2 linked regions of the Sphingobium yanoikuyae genome follow. The protein of the gene in region 2 binds, or shares a complex with, the protein of the main gene of each other region. Links are inferred from orthologs where the notes say so. Each region holds a gene or a part of one and is shown on either strand. Other genes may lie near its edges.

Evidence for each region.
Region 1: the proteins of xseA (region 2) and U0025_RS03230 are in contact, whole or in part, in a cryo-EM structure (PDB 8TXR), measured with the Escherichia coli proteins. The link is inferred for Sphingobium yanoikuyae from one-to-one orthologs.

Annotation. Positions count from the first base shown.
Region 1 is NZ_CP139979.1:693,946-696,713, reverse strand. It holds U0025_RS03230 (exodeoxyribonuclease VII small subunit), read right to left. Parts: upstream 1,630-2,768; coding sequence 1,372-1,629; downstream 1-1,371. Other genes in the region: U0025_RS03220 (glycine zipper 2TM domain-containing protein), read left to right, coding at 2,382-2,717; U0025_RS03225 (hypothetical protein), read left to right, coding at 1,820-2,203; U0025_RS03235 (polyprenyl synthetase family protein), read right to left, coding at 458-1,363; coaD (pantetheine-phosphate adenylyltransferase), read right to left, coding at 1-454. UniProt on the Escherichia coli protein: Bidirectionally degrades single-stranded DNA into large acid-insoluble oligonucleotides, which are then degraded further into small acid-soluble oligonucleotides.
Region 2 is NZ_CP139979.1:4,331,276-4,343,306, reverse strand. The notes cover bases 4,624-7,590. They hold xseA (exodeoxyribonuclease VII large subunit), read right to left. Parts: upstream 6,871-7,590; coding sequence 5,377-6,870; downstream 4,624-5,376. Other genes in these bases: purD (phosphoribosylamine--glycine ligase), read left to right, coding at 6,878-7,590; U0025_RS20135 (DUF2093 domain-containing protein), read right to left, coding at 5,141-5,353; U0025_RS20140 (M23 family metallopeptidase), read right to left, coding at 4,624-5,144. Also shown: U0025_RS20155 (hypothetical protein), read left to right, coding at 1-248; U0025_RS20150 (TonB-dependent receptor domain-containing protein), read right to left, coding at 353-3,349; U0025_RS20145 (hypothetical protein), read left to right, coding at 3,738-4,286; more of U0025_RS20140, read right to left, coding at 4,290-4,623; more of purD, read left to right, coding at 7,591-8,155; U0025_RS20120 (hypothetical protein), read left to right, coding at 8,254-8,823; U0025_RS20115 (acyltransferase family protein), read right to left, coding at 8,820-9,776; U0025_RS20110 (GDSL-type esterase/lipase family protein), read left to right, coding at 9,948-10,628; U0025_RS20105 (3'(2'),5'-bisphosphate nucleotidase CysQ), read right to left, coding at 10,629-11,426; U0025_RS20100 (TldD/PmbA family protein), read right to left, coding at 11,413-12,031. UniProt on the Escherichia coli protein: Bidirectionally degrades single-stranded DNA into large acid-insoluble oligonucleotides, which are then degraded further into small acid-soluble oligonucleotides.

The sequences.
Region 1 (2,768 bases), 3.6 Mb from region 2 along the record:
CGGGGCTGACGAACTTGTGGATCGGCCCGCCATAGAGGGCGATTTCCTTGACCAGACGCGACGCGATCGGCTGCAATGAGACGTCAGCCATCAGAAAGACGGTTTCGACCCGGCTGTTGATCTGCTGGTTCATGCCCGCCATCTGATATTCATATTCGAAGTCGGCGACGGCGCGCAGGCCCCGGATGATGACGCTGGCCCCCTGCGATTCGGCAAAGTCCATCAACAGCGAGTTGAAGCCGGTGACGACGATTTCGGTGTCGATGTCCGCGCATTCGCGGCGAACCATGTCCAGCCGTTCCTCGTCGGCAAACATCGGCGACTTGCTGATGTTGGTGGTGACGCCGATCACCAGCTTGTCGACCAGCTTCGCGCCGCGGCGGATGATGTCCATATGGCCAAGGGTGATGGGATCGAAGGTGCCGGGATAGACACCGATACGCGACTTGCTCATGATCTAGCGGTCCCTCTCCACAATATAGTCGGCAATGGCGCGCAGCAAATCCGCCTCCGCGCCATGGCCGTGCAGGTGCGCCTTGGCCTGTTCAACGAGCAGGCGCCCCTGTTCCCGCGCCCGGTCTACCCCCAGGAGCGAGACGAAGGTTTCCTTACCGGCGGCGGCATCCTTGCCCAGCGCCTTGCCGGCGAGGGCCGCGTCGCCCTCCACATCGAGCAGGTCGTCGGCAATCTGGAAGGCGAGGCCGATGTCGCGGGCATAGCCATGCAGGCCGGTGCGCGCCTCGACCGGGATGCGCGCCATGATGGCGGCGGCATCGACGCAGAAGCCGATCAGCGCGCCGGTCTTGAGATTTTGCAGCCGGGTGACGGTGGCGAGATCGAAGCGGGTCTTTTCCGCCTCTAGGTCCATCATCTGCCCGCCCGCCATGCCGGCCGGGCCGCTGGCGACGGCCAGCGCCTTCACGAGGTCGATGCGGACGAAGGCATCGGGATGGGTCTGTTCGTCGGCGAGGATTTCGAAGGCGAGATCATGGAGGCAATCGCCGGCCAGGATCGCGGTCGCTTCGTCGAAGGCCTTGTGGACGGTCGGCTTGCCGCGCCGCATATCGTCATCGTCCATCGCCGGCAGATCGTCATGCACCAGCGAATAGACATGGATGCATTCGATCGCGAGGCCGACGCGCAGCGCGGATTCGCGGGAAATGTTGAACAGGTCGCAGGTCGCCTGCACCAGCAGCGGCCGCAGCCGCTTGCCACCCCCGATCGCGGCATGGCGCATCGCTTCATAGAGGCGATGGCGTGGATCGTCCGGGATCGCCAGCAGCGCGTCGAACGCCCGGTCGATATCGGCCGCGACCGTTGCCGCACGGGCGGCGACCAGCGCTCCTGCCGCGCTCCGTTCCATGCAGTGGGTCAATCCGCGCCGAACGGCTGGGCGCCGGTGATGGCGCCGCCGGCATCGACGGTCAGCTTGCTGATGCGCGCCTCGGCCGCCTGCAGCCGCTCGGTGCAGCGCTTGCGCAGTTCTTCGCCCTGGGCATAAAGCGAGATCGACTCATCGAGCGGAACATCGCCGCTTTCCAGCCGGCGGACGATCGATTCGAGTGCGCGCAGCGCATCCTCGAACGACAATTGGGACAGATCCTTTTGCGGGGTATTTTCCTCAGCCATGCGCCTGCATTGACCGCCCCTGTCCACGGGGTCAAGCGCGGATGACATGGCAGCAGACCCAAGGCCGCTCAATAGTGGGTCAATCCCGCCGCTGTCACGCAAACGTCATGACGTCGCTGCACAGGCGTGGCGGAATTCGGGCAGTTTTGCGTTGACGCACAATGTTGCAAGCGCACATAAAAGGATCGCTATGAAATATTATCTCCCCCTCATCGCCGTTGCCGGCCTGACCATGCTGTCGGCCTGCAACAAGAGTGACGAACCCGAAGTCGTCGGCGGCCCCGCCGATCCGATGGCTGCCCAGCTTGCCAACGCCGCGCCGGTCGAGCTGCCGCCGTCGGTCAAGGCCAACAAGCAGTTCCGCTGCAAGGACAACAGCCTGTTCTTCGTCGACTATATGAGCGACGACAAGAGCGCGATCCTGCGCACCGAAAAGAATGGCGCCCCCACCATGCTGAAGGCTGCCGAAGCCGGCCAGCCCTTCACCGCCGAAGGTGGTTATGAGGTCAAGGGTTCGGGCAACGACGTGACGATCACCGTCCCCGGCAAGTCGGCGCAGGCCTGCCACGTCTGATCGCAGCATTGCCTGAGTCTTTTTTCTGACAGGGGCCGGTTCTTCCCTAGGAACCGGCCCTTTTTTCATGCCCGACGCCTTTCCTGAACGGCAGATAACGTGCCGGTTCAGGATGTTGCCAGCCAGCCGGTGGCAGAACAGCCTCGTACCAGAGATAAACAGGTCGAGGAGATGACCCATGAACTTCAAGAAGAGCCTGATCGCCATGGCCCTGGCGACCGCAACCGTCGCCACCGCCGTTCCGGCGACCTCCTTCGCCCGCGGCCACGACCGTGGCTGGCACCGTGGCGACCGCCATTATGACCATGGTCGCTATTCCGACCGTCGCGGCTATCGCGGTGATTATCGCTGCCGCAAGTCGGGCGGCACCACCGGCCTGCTGCTGGGCGGCGTTGCCGGTGCCCTGCTGGGTCGCGCGGTCGACACCCGCGGCGATCGCACCACCGGCACCGTTGTCGGCGCCGGCGCCGGCGCCCTGGCCGGCCGCGCGATCGACCGCAACAGCAGCTGCTAAGCGACTTAAGGGCGGCGGCCATGACTTGGCCGCCGCCTCCCCATTGTGAAT
Region 2 (12,031 bases):
TGGCGGAACTGATCCGCCATTTCCGCCTGTCGATCGACGATGGCGGGATCGATGCGATATTGGCCGGCCCCGCCTTCACCACCGACAGCAAGACCGGCAACGCCTTTGGCGCCGAGCGGCGCAAAGATGACAAGAGGCAGGCGATCGCCGCCCATGGCGAGGAGATCGCGATGGTGCTGCACTGGGCCGAGGAACTGGCGAAGCGTTTCGACGTGCCCATGCAACTGGACCATGGCCTGGCCGGATAAGACGGCCCCATAGGCCCAGCGCCGACGCAATATCGACTGGACAATAAAAAAGAGGCAGATCCTGCGATCCGCCTCTCTTTTTGTTCAGATGGTTCCGATCAGGATCAGAACTTCATCTTCGCGCTGACAGCGAACTTGCGGCCCAGAGCGTCATAGGTCGACGGGTAGGTGTTGCCGCTGTTGTAGCTGGTCGAACCGACCGAACCACCGAGGATCGGGGGCTTCTTGTCGAACATGTTCATGACGGTGAAGGTCAGCATCACGTTATCCGAAACCTGCGCACGAGCGGTCAGGTCGAAATAGTCGTACGACTTGATCTTGCGGAACTGCGAGTCAACCACGCAACCGCCTTCATCCGCGCCAGCATAGTCGGGGCAACCCTGGTCCGCCACCGGCAGAAGATTGCCGTCTTCGTCGCGATTGAGCGCCTCAGCGGCGTCCATATCAGCCTGCAGCTGAGCGGGCTCATACTTGACCTTGTTGATATGGCGCCACAGGAGCGACAGATCGACATCACCGAAGGTGAAGGTGGTGCGCTGCGACCACTGGAACTTCGGCTGGATCGAAGCACAGTTGACCGAGTAGTAACCGACGCAATCGCGGTTCAGCGAGGTCGGGAGCGCCTGGAACTTCGAGCTGTTGGTCCAGTTGCCGTTGAAGCCCAGGGTCAGCGTCGCGAAGTCGAACTCATGCTTATAGTTCAGCGAGAGGTCGATACCGTCGGTCTTCAAACGGCCCGTATTCGACAGCGGCAGGTAGAGACCGGTGGCCGTACCATTGAGGCTGCCATCTTCCGAACGACCGATCGAGGTACAGGCAGGCTTGGAGGCGCTGTCTGCGGTCAGATTGTCGAAGCAGGCTGCGATCGCATCGCCCGGGGTCGGGCTGGTGATCGCGTTCTTCACCTTGATGTTATAATAGTCGATCGTGGCGTTGAAGCCCGGCAGGAAGGTCGGCGTGAAGGTCGCACCGACGCCCCAGCTGTCCGAGGTTTCCGGCTTGATGTTCAGGTTGCCGCCGTTGCTGGCATTCGCCTGCGCCGCCGAAGGCTGATCAATGAAGCCGATCGTCGAAGCGGGCGCGCCCTGAGCGAGACACACCGCAGCCAGGTTGGCATTGGCGAGCGGAGCGCTGCCGGCGCAGGGATCGGTGCCGAGGTTGGTCAGACCGACGGTCACCGGCGTGAACAGTTCCGAAACGTTCGGCGCACGAACGGCGCGCGAGTAGTTGCCGCGGAACTTCAGGTCAGCGACCGGAGCCCAGCTGCCTTCGAACTTGTAGGTCCAGGTGTCGTAGCTCGGGCTGGTCGGCGCATCGACCGAATAGCTCGAATAACGAACGCCAGCGCCAACCGACAGCAGCTTCGCGAAGGGACGGTCCTCGATCAGCGGAGCGATCAGTTCGCCATAGGCTTCATAGACGTCGAAGCCGCCGTTCACGTTCGGCTGGGCACCACCAGCGCCGCCCAGATCGTTCGCCTGCGACAGCAGATCGGATTCGATCGACGCGGTGTACTTGCGATATTCACCACCGACGGCGAAGCCGATCGGGTTCGATGCCAGCGGCGAGGTCACGCCGAAGTCACCGCTCAGGGTGGCGTGCGCCTGGGCCAGGGTGGTCTTGGTCGTGATCTGGCTGTTCGCGCTCAGATAGTCGACCATGTCCTGGGTGATCGAGCCGGTCGGGCCGAAGATGTTGACGGGAACACAAGTTTCCGAACCGTCAAGGCAGGTCGTGGTGTTGGTTGCCAGCAACGCATTACGGAAGCGCGAGTTGAGCGTGTAGCCCTTCTGCGTCTGAACCTGCTCCGATTCACCATAGGAACCGCCGACGTCCCAGCTCAGGTGCGAGCCGATGTCGCCCTGGAAGCCCAGTGCATAGTCGAAGAAGGTGGTCTTGAATTCCGAGATACGCGGACCGGCTTCGACCGCACGACGCGAGATCGTGGTGTTGAAGGTGCGGTAGTCGGCGCTGGTCGGATCGGTGGCAGCAGCAGCGGCCGAGCACTGTGCGGTGGTCAGACCATTCGCGTTACAGAACTGGTTGCGGATGCCATCGGTCAGATAGGGGTTGCTGTAGGGGATCACGACCGAAAGGGCGAAGGCACCCGACGGCGCGATGATCGTGTTGACCGTGTTCTTCGAGAACATGCCACGGGTATAGGCCTTGACCGAGTCGCTGATCTCGTAATTGGCCGAACCGAACATGTTGAAACGCTTAAACGGCGTCTGGAAGATGTTGTACGGGTTGAAGTTATAGGTCTGGTAGGTCGGAACCAGCGAATTGCCGTCGGCGCTGATCTGACGCGTACCGACACCCGGCAGCGACATGCGGGTCGGCGTGGACGTGCCCGAACCCTGGCACGAAGTACATTCGGCCAGATAGGATTCCAGATAGGTGCTCGAGAAGGAACGCGCGCCCTGATAGACGGGGTCGACTTCCTGATAACCGATGCTGAACACGGCGTTACCGCGGCCGTCATCGAAGTTCGCGCCCATGGTGACGTCGGCGCGGAAGGTGTTGCCGTCGCCATCGTCGGTCAGCTGTTCCGACAGATTGGCTTCGAAGCCCGAGAAGTCCTTCTTCAGGATGAAGTTGGCCACGCCGGCGATGGCGTCGGCGCCATAGGTGGTCGATGCACCACCGGTCAGCACGTCGACGCGCTCGACCAGGGCCAGCGGAATGTTGTTAAGATCGAAAACGCCGCCCAGGCCATAAGGCACCATGCGACGGCCATCGACCAGAACCAGGTTGCGGTTCGAACCCAGACCACGAAGGTTCAGGGTCGATGCACCGCCGTTGCCGTTGTTCACGGCCGAACCGATGCTGGGAACGACACCCGGAATTTCACGGAGCAGCTGTTCCGCGTTGTTGCTCTGGCGCAGGTCGATTTCGTCCGACGTGGTGGCCAGGACCGGGGTCGACTGGGCCAGGTTCGGATTCTTGATCAGCGAGCCGGTGACGATGATGGTGTCGGCGGCTTCCGCATCGGCGGCCTGCGGCGCATCCTGCGCGAACGCGGCCGTCGCGATCAGCGACGCACCGAGGATCGCCGGAGCGGCGCTGGCACGCAGCAGTGCCCTCTTCGAAAATGTCTTCACGTTTCCAGTCCCTTGCTCTGGAGTTGGGCAGTCACCTGCCTTCATGTGTACCTACAAGGGGATAAGGTGCCCGACAGCGATCCCCCCGTACGGATTGGCGGAACCTGCGCGGTGGGAAAGCTGCTGTAAAGCGCGGGAAATCGTAGTTTGCCGCTTTTGGACAGGGCTGTATCAAAAATGCAACAAGGCGTAACAACCGCAATTTTACACCTGATAAGCAAGATAATTTCACGACGATTGAAATGATTGCAGCAATGCTGCATTTGCGAGCAAATCAGCGATCATAATATGACCTTGCACCCATCTGCGCTGCACCAGCCCGGCCGCCCTTGACCTTCTTTCAGGCCGGTGCATGCTGCGGCCCTCATCCGGCGAGCGAGAAAGAATCATGCGCACCAAGGCCATTTCAAGCCTATTTCTGACCCTTTCCCTTTGCCTGGCGACAACCCAAAGCATCGCCGCACCCCGCCAGCAGCCCAAGCCCGAAATTTTCACGGACCTTTTGAAATGTCGTGAAATCCCGGACGACAAGACCCGCCTGGCCTGTTTCGATCGGCAGGTTGCCGCGATGGACGGCGCGGCGCAGCGCGACGAAGTGGTCGTGCTCGACAAGAGCGAGCTCACCAAGACCCGGCGGACCCTGTTCGGCTTCTCCTTCCCCAAATTGCCGTTCCTAGGCGGCGATGATGACAAGGCAGAATCGCCCGAAGCCGAAGGTCTGTCGCAGATCGAAGCGAAGATTTCAGCGGTGAAGAGCATGGGCTATGGCAAGTGGCTGATCACCCTGGAGGATGGCGCGCAGTGGATGACCACCGAAGCCGTTACCGGTCGTGATCCAAAGCCGGGCAACATGATCGAGATCAAGCGCGGCGCCATCGGCAGCTTCCTGGGCAAGGTCGAGGGCGGACGCGCCGTGCGGGTGAAGCGCGTCGGCTGATCCCTATCGCGGTTGCGGCATCGGCCCGGCGAGCAGCAGCGGGTCGATGCGCGCATCGTTCCATTTCATGCCCCAGTGAAGATGGGGGCCGGTGGCGCGACCGGTGGCGCCGATCGCGCCGATGCGTTGCCCCTGTGCCACATGGTCGCCGGGCTTCACGTCGATCCGCGACAGATGCAGGAAGGCGCTGTTGAGGCCATGGCCATGGTCGATCATCAGCAGATTGCCCTCCAGCGTGAAGGGGTGATCGGCGGCCAGGATCACCACCCCGTCCGCCGGCGCCACCACCGGCTCGCCAGTCGCGCCCGCGACATCGACGCCGCCATGATAGGCGCCCGGCTGCCCCTGATAGATGCGCTGCGACCCGAACAGGCCGGAAATCCGACCCAGGCGCGGCCAGATGAAAGTCTGGCGCCAGCCCTGCGCGTCCGTCACCTTGTCGCGCGCGGCTGCGATCTGCTCCAGTTCGGGCTTGCGCAGGGCAAGGAAGGCCTCGCTGCTTTTGGTCGGCCGCAGCGGCGCGTTGATCCGTTCCAGCCGCCATTCGCGCGGCGCGACGGTCAGCGCGCGATCGATGACCCGACCATTCGACAGCCGTGCGCTGAGCCTGGCCGGTGGCGGCGCATCCCGATCGAAGGCGATCAGGAAGCGGCCATCGGCATCGACCGGCACCAGTTGGTCGCCGAAATGCAGCGCGACCGTGCCGGCCGGCGCGGTGCCGAGCAAAGTGCCGCCCTGGATCGCCGGGCCGGACAGGATGAAATCGGGTCCAGCCACCATAGCCGGCGCTGCGCGCAGTATCGCCGGGGCAAGCGGCAGCGCGGTGAGGACCAGCAAAGCGGCGAGCCGGCGGGTCATCCGGCGGCGCGTGCCTTCAGTTCCGCCTCGACCGACAAAGCGGCGCTGGCATAGGGTTCCTGCCGGGCGATCGACCAGTAGCGCAGATCCTCCAGCGGGATGCGCTGGCCGGATATGGCGCACAGCACATGGTCGCCGGCCTGCAGCACGCGGAAGCTGTAGGGCATATAATGCAGCCGGGCCGGGCGGTCGCGGTTGGACATCAGCATGGATCAGGCCTTTCTGCGGCGCATCAGGAGAAGAGATCCTGCTGGCCACCTTCAACGGTGTCGCGCGGCTTGCGCGCGGGACGGGATGGGGCGGATATAGCGGGCGCGGGGGCCGGCTCAAGAGGTGCGGCGGTGTCGATCGCGGCGGCCACGGCGCCATCGGCGAAGTGCAGGCTGACCTGACCTGCGGCCTGCGCATCGGTGACCGAACGGACCAGCCGGTCGCCCGCCATCACCCGAGCAAAGCCGCGCTGCAACGGCAGATCGGGATTGACCGAGGTGAAGAGGCGCGAGAGGCGATCGAAGGCGGTCGCCCGGTCGCGATAGACGCGGGTCAGATAGTCGGGGCGCAGCCGCAACCGGTCGACCCGCTCCGCCGCGCGGCTGACATATTGGCGCAGCAAGGCCGGGCGCAGCGCGCCACTGACCTGGCCCAGATGGGCGCGGGCGTCGGCCAGACGGTGGCGCAGGCCGCTGTTGAGACCGTCGGACAGAAGGTCGAGCCGCTGCCGCTGCGGCGCGAGCAGGGTGTCGGGCGTCGGCATCAGCCGCGCCTGCATCTCCAGCCGTTCGCGCGCCTGCATCGCCCCGCGCCGCACCGCCCGGCCGGAGCGCAGGCCCATTTCACCCAGCATCGCCAGCAGTTCGGCGCGGACCGGCACCGCCATTTCGGCGGCAGCGGTCGGTGTGGGCGCACGCATGTCGGCGGCATAGTCGCACAAGGTCGTGTCGGTTTCATGCCCGACCGCCGAAATGGTCGGGATCGAGCATTCGGCGACAGCGCGGACAACGATTTCCTCGTTGAAGCTCCACAGATCCTCGATCGAGCCGCCGCCGCGCGCAACGATGACGAGGTCGGGCCGGGGCAGCGGGCCGCTGCCGTCCATGGCGGAAAAGCCGCGCACGGCGCGGGCAATCTGTTCGGCCGCGCCCTGCCCCTGGACCAGTACCGGCCAGAGCAGCACCTGGGTCGGGCAGCGATCCGCCAGGCGGTGGAGAATGTCGCGGATCACCGCGCCGGTGGGCGAGGTAACGACGCCGATGGTGCGCGGCAGGAAGGGCAGGCGGCGCTTGCGGTCGCGGTTGAACAGCCCTTCGGCCGCGAGCTTGGCCTTGAGCTTTTCGAGCAGCGCCATCAGCGCGCCCTCGCCCGCCAACTCCATCCGGTCGATCACGATCTGATATTTGGAGCGGCCAGGATAGGTGGTGAGCTTGCCGGTGGCGATCACCTCCACCCCGTCCTGCGGCTGGAAGGCGAGCCGTTGCGCCCCGCCCTTCCACATCACCCCGTCGAGCACGGCATTGTCGTCCTTGAGCGCCAGATAGAGATGGCCCGAAGCCGCGCGCTTGAAGCCGGAAATCTCGCCGCGCAGGCGGACATGGCCGAAGCGATCCTCCACCGTGCGCTTCAGCAGGCCCGACAATTCGCTGACACTGAGCGGCGGCGCGTTGTCCCCCGCCCTTTCCTCGGCTAACAGGCGGCCCGAACTGTCATAGGCATCAAATTCCGGGGACATGGCCGAGATGAACATCCTTCTGCTTGGCGGCGGCGGCCGCGAACATGCGCTGGCGTGGAAGCTGGCACAATCGCCACGCCTCTCGACGCTTTATGCGGCGCCTGGCAACCCCGGCATAGCCCAGCATGCCACGCTGGTCGACCTCGACGCGACGGATCATCGCGCGGTGCTGGATTTCTGCACCCGCCATTCGATCGCGCTGGTGGTGATCGGGCCGGAAGCGCCGCTGGTCGACGGCCTGGCCGATAACCTCCGCACCATGGGCGTCGCCGTGTTCGGTCCCGACAAGAAGCCGGCGCAGCTGGAAGGCTCCAAGGGCTTCACCAAGGATCTGTGCCAGCGCGCCAACATCCCGACCGCCGGCTACATCCGTGTCACCAGCAAGGATGGCGCGATCGCCGCGCTCGACGATTTCACCCTGCCGGTGGTGATCAAGGCCGATGGCCTGGCCGCCGGCAAGGGCGTGATCATCGCCGAAACCCGGCAGGAAGCGCTCGACGCACTCGACACCATGTTCTCCGGCGCGTTCGGCAAGGCCGGCGAGGAAGTGGTGCTGGAAGAGTTCATGACGGGCGAGGAAGCCAGCTTCTTTGCCCTGACCGACGGCAGCGCGATCCTGCCCTTCGGTTCGGCCCAGGATCACAAGCGCGTCGGCGACGGCGACACCGGCCCAAACACCGGCGGCATGGGTGCCTACAGCCCGGCCCGCGTGCTGACGCCCGAACTGGAAGCACAGGTGATCGAGCGGATCATCAAGCCGACGGTCGAGACGCTGGCGGCCGAGGGCATGCCCTATTCCGGCGTGCTCTATGCCGGGCTGATGCTGACCGAGGAAGGCCCCAAGCTGATCGAATATAATGCCCGGTTCGGCGACCCCGAATGCCAGGTGCTGATGATGCGTTTCGACGGCGACCTGGTCGAACTGCTGCTGGCGGTGGCCGAAGGCAGGCTGGCCGAGCAGGGGCCGGTCGCGCTGGCCGATCGCACCGCGCTGACCATCGTGATGGCGGCCAATGGCTATCCCGGCACGCCGGAAAAGGGCGGCGCGATCACGGGGATCGACGCAGCCGAGGCACAGGGCGCCCGCGTCTTCCATGCCGGTACGGCGGAGAAGGATGGTGCGATCGTCGCCAATGGCGGGCGCGTGCTGAACGTCACCGCGACCGGCGATACGGTGGGCGCGGCGCAGGCCGCCGCCTATGCCGCGGTCGACGCGATCGACTTCCCGACCGGCTTCTGCCGCCGCGACATTGGCTGGCGCGAGGTCGCCCGCGAGGCGCAATAAGGGCCAAACCGGCGCGGGATCGGGACATGTCCCCCTTGTCCCGCGCCGCCAAGCGTCCTTAAATAGGGCGACATATCCATTCCGGGAGGCAAAGGGCGATGCAGGAATTCTTCATGGACTATGGCCTGTGGCTGCTGATCGCGCTGCTGGTCGTGATCGGCCTGGTGTTCCTGCTGTCGGGCAAGGGCAAGTCGGCCGTGGCGGAAGACCCCGCCCCGGTGGCGCCGCCCGTCGCCGCCGAGCCGATTGCCGAGCCGGTCGTCGCGCCGCTGGTGGCGACGCCCGATCCGGTGCCGGTCGCCGAGCCCGTGGTCGCCGAGCCGGTCGCGGTCGAGCCGGTGGTCGAGGAAGCGCCTGCGCCCGCGCCTGTGATCGAACCGACGCCGGCGCCGATCCCGTCATCGCCTGCCGTCGCGGCACCGGCCGATGGCGCCGACGACCTGCTGAAGCTGAAGGGCGTTGGCCCCAAGCTGGGCGCATTGCTGACCGAGTTGGGCGTTACCCGCTATGCCCAGATCGCCGGCTGGAGCGACAGCGACATCGCCGCGATCGACGCGAAGCTGGGCAATTTCAAGGGGCGGCCGGTCCGCGACCAGTGGATCGACCAGGCCAAATATCTCGCCGCCGGCGACATTGCCGGCTTCGAAGCGAAATATGGCAAGATCTAAGCCGTGACCGGTTCCGGTTGCATGGCGACCGGGGCCGGCCTGCGTTGCGGCACTGCGCCCAGCAACAGGGGCGGCAATCGCCCCTGCCCCGCAAGCGCGCTGGCGATGTAGAGCAGCAGCACCGCACCAGCGAGGATGACGGCGCCATGCGGGTCGAGCATCGCCACCAGCCCCATCACCAGCGGATGCCAGAGATAGAAGAACAGGCTTTCGCGCCCGATCCTGTTGATCGGGCCGAAATGCAGGCGCACCGCCGAGATGCTGGGCAGCAGCGCAATCAGCGCCAGACACATGAGCAAGCGGGCGGGCACGAAGGCAAGCGCATTGCCGGTGCCATAAAGATCCGACCACCAGAACAGCCCCAGCGCCCCGACCAGCAGCACGGGCCACAGATAGCGTTTGGGCATGCCCCGTTCGGCCATCAGCATGCCGAAGAAGAAATAGACGGGGTAGCGCAGGAAACGGCTGTCGGGCGACAACAGGCTGCCGCCCACTGCACCATGGTCGAGGCCGAAACTATACATGGTGGCCAGGCTGACGGGCGTGCCGATCGCCAGCAGCACAAGCGGTGAAAGTGGTAGCAACCGGGTCACCAGGATCAACAGGAACAGCGCCGGCACATACCAGAGATGGAAGGGCGGACGCAGCAGCAGGTCGAGCGGGGTCTGCCAGGAAAGCAGGCCGCCACTGGCGAGCCAGTAGACGAGCATCGCCACCGCCCAGGGCAGCAGCATGCGCCGGCCATAGCGGCTGAACATCTCGCCCGTCGGCATGGAGCGGGTGCGCGTGACGTTGAGCAGATAGCCGGAAATGCCGATCATCAGCGGCATGCGGAAACCCGAGCCGATCCACAGCAGGACATGCTGCTGATGCGTCAATTCCATCGCGTGCCCGCCCATGACGAGCAGGATCAGCAAGCCTTTCAGCAGGTCGATCGACGGGTTCTTGGTCACGATATGCTCGCAAAATTTGCCATCGAAACGATAGCGTCACAATATTGCCAAGCTCTTAAAATCCGCAATGGCATCATTCCGTCGCAGCCATCTTTTCTTAAGGAAAATATCGTTTAGACTTCGGCCATTAGCAGGAGGGTCGCCATCATCTTGCAGAGACTGGATACAGCTTTGGGCAAGCGTCTGCTGGCCCTGTCGATTTTTTGCGTGATCGTCGGGGGCTGGTTCGCCTTCACCCATTATCGCGATGCCAGCCAGACCCTGCCGGACGGGCAGGGGCGCGAAGGGCCATGCGCCCTGTGGTTCGTGGGCAGTTCGTCGATCAAGCGCTGGACCAGCCTGGAGCAGGATATGGCGCCCTGGGTCGCGCATAATCGCGGCATCAACAGCGCCACCTTCAACGAGATATTGCCGCGTTTCGCCAATATCGAGCCGGGAACGCCAAAACCGGCGGCGATCATCCTCTATGCCGGCGAGAATGATCTGGCGGGCGGGCGACAGCTACGGCCGATCTTCCACGATATGGCCCGCTTCCTGGAGATGCGCAGCGACATGCTGGGCAATGTGCCGGTCATCATCCTGTCGGTGAAGCCCAGTCCGGGGCGCTGGGCGATCTTTCCGCAGCAGCAAATCTATAATGATGCGACCCGGCGGCTGATCCCGCACATGCAGAATGTCCATTATGCCGACATCACCACGCCACTGCTGAAGGACGGCAAGCTGGGCGACAATTATCAGGCAGACAAGGTGCATATGAACCCGGCCGGTTACCGCATCTGGGCCGATGTCGTGCGGGCTAGACTGAAAGAGGTGCTGCCCGCCCAGACGGTGAAGGCCTGCACCGGCGGCTGATCAGGCCTTGCCCAATATTTCCTTCGCGCGCGGCGCGAGGCGGGCGGCGGCGGCCGCATGGATGCCCGGCGCCGCGCAGAGCAGGCCGAAGGCGACCGGCTGGGGCCGGTTGAAGGCGAGCGGATCGCCCAGCGCGTCGGTGACGATGGCGCCGGCCTCCTGCGCGATCAGGGCGGAGGCGGCGACATCCCATTCATTGCCCCAGCGCACGGTGGCGACCAGATCGGCCTCATCGGCGGCGACCATCGCCATGCGCAGCGCGATGCTGTTGGGCTTGTCCACGGTGACGAGATCGCGGTCGGCGCGCGGCAGCTGATCGGCGGGCACGCGGGCGCCAGGCAACATGGTGCGATTGCCGGCATGGAGCGGCACGCCATTGCGGGTCGCCCCCTGCCCGGCCTGCGCAATCCACAATTCCTTGCGCGCGGGCGCCGCTAGAATGCCGAGCCTGACCGCGCCATCCTCGACCAGGGCGACGGAGACCGCCCAGCCGGGCCGGCCGCGCAGATAGTCGCGGGTGCCGTCGATCGGATCGACCACCCAGACACGCGATACGCCCAGGCGATGCACGGTATCGGCTGTCTCCTCCGACAGCCAGCCGGCCTGCGGATCGATCGCCGCCAGCCGTTCGCGCAGCATGACGTCGATTTCCAGGTCCGCCTCGCAGACCGGATGGCCGGGCACCTTTTCCCACTGGCGCACGCGCGTTTCGCCATCGGCCCATAGCGCCAGCGCGCGATCGGCCGCATCGGTGACCGCCGCGACGACGGCCGGCAACAGAGGCTCAGCCGCCGGCAACGGTCATCCCGTCGACGCGCAGGGTCGGCACGTTCATGGCATAGCGGAACATCAGGTCATTGGCCGGCACAAGGGTGCGGAACATGTCCTTCAGATTGCCGGCGATGGTGATTTCGGACACGGCCGGGCCGACCGCGCCATTTTCGATCAGGAAGCCGGCGGCGCCGCGGCTATAGTCGCCGGTGACGCCATTGACGCCCATGCCGATCAGTTCGGTGACATAGATGCCGCGCTTCACATCGGCCATCAGTTCGCCGACCGACAGGCTGCCCGCTTCCATATGGACATTGGTGATGCCCGCGCCCGGCGCACCGGCGCCGCCCCGGCTGGCATGGCCGGTGGGTTCCAGGCCAAGCTGGCGGGCCGAGGCGCTGTCCATCAGCCAGCCGGTCAGCACGCCATCCTCGATCAGCGCGCGGCGCTCGACCGGCAGCCCTTCGCCGTCAAACGGGCGCGAGCGCAGGCCGCGCAGCAGCAGCGGATCATCGATGACCGTGATCTTGCTGTCGAACAATGTTTCGCCCAGCGAGTCCAGCAGGAAGCTGGAGCGGCGGGCGATCGCCGGGCCGACCATGCCGCCGATCAGATGACCGACCAGGCTGGAG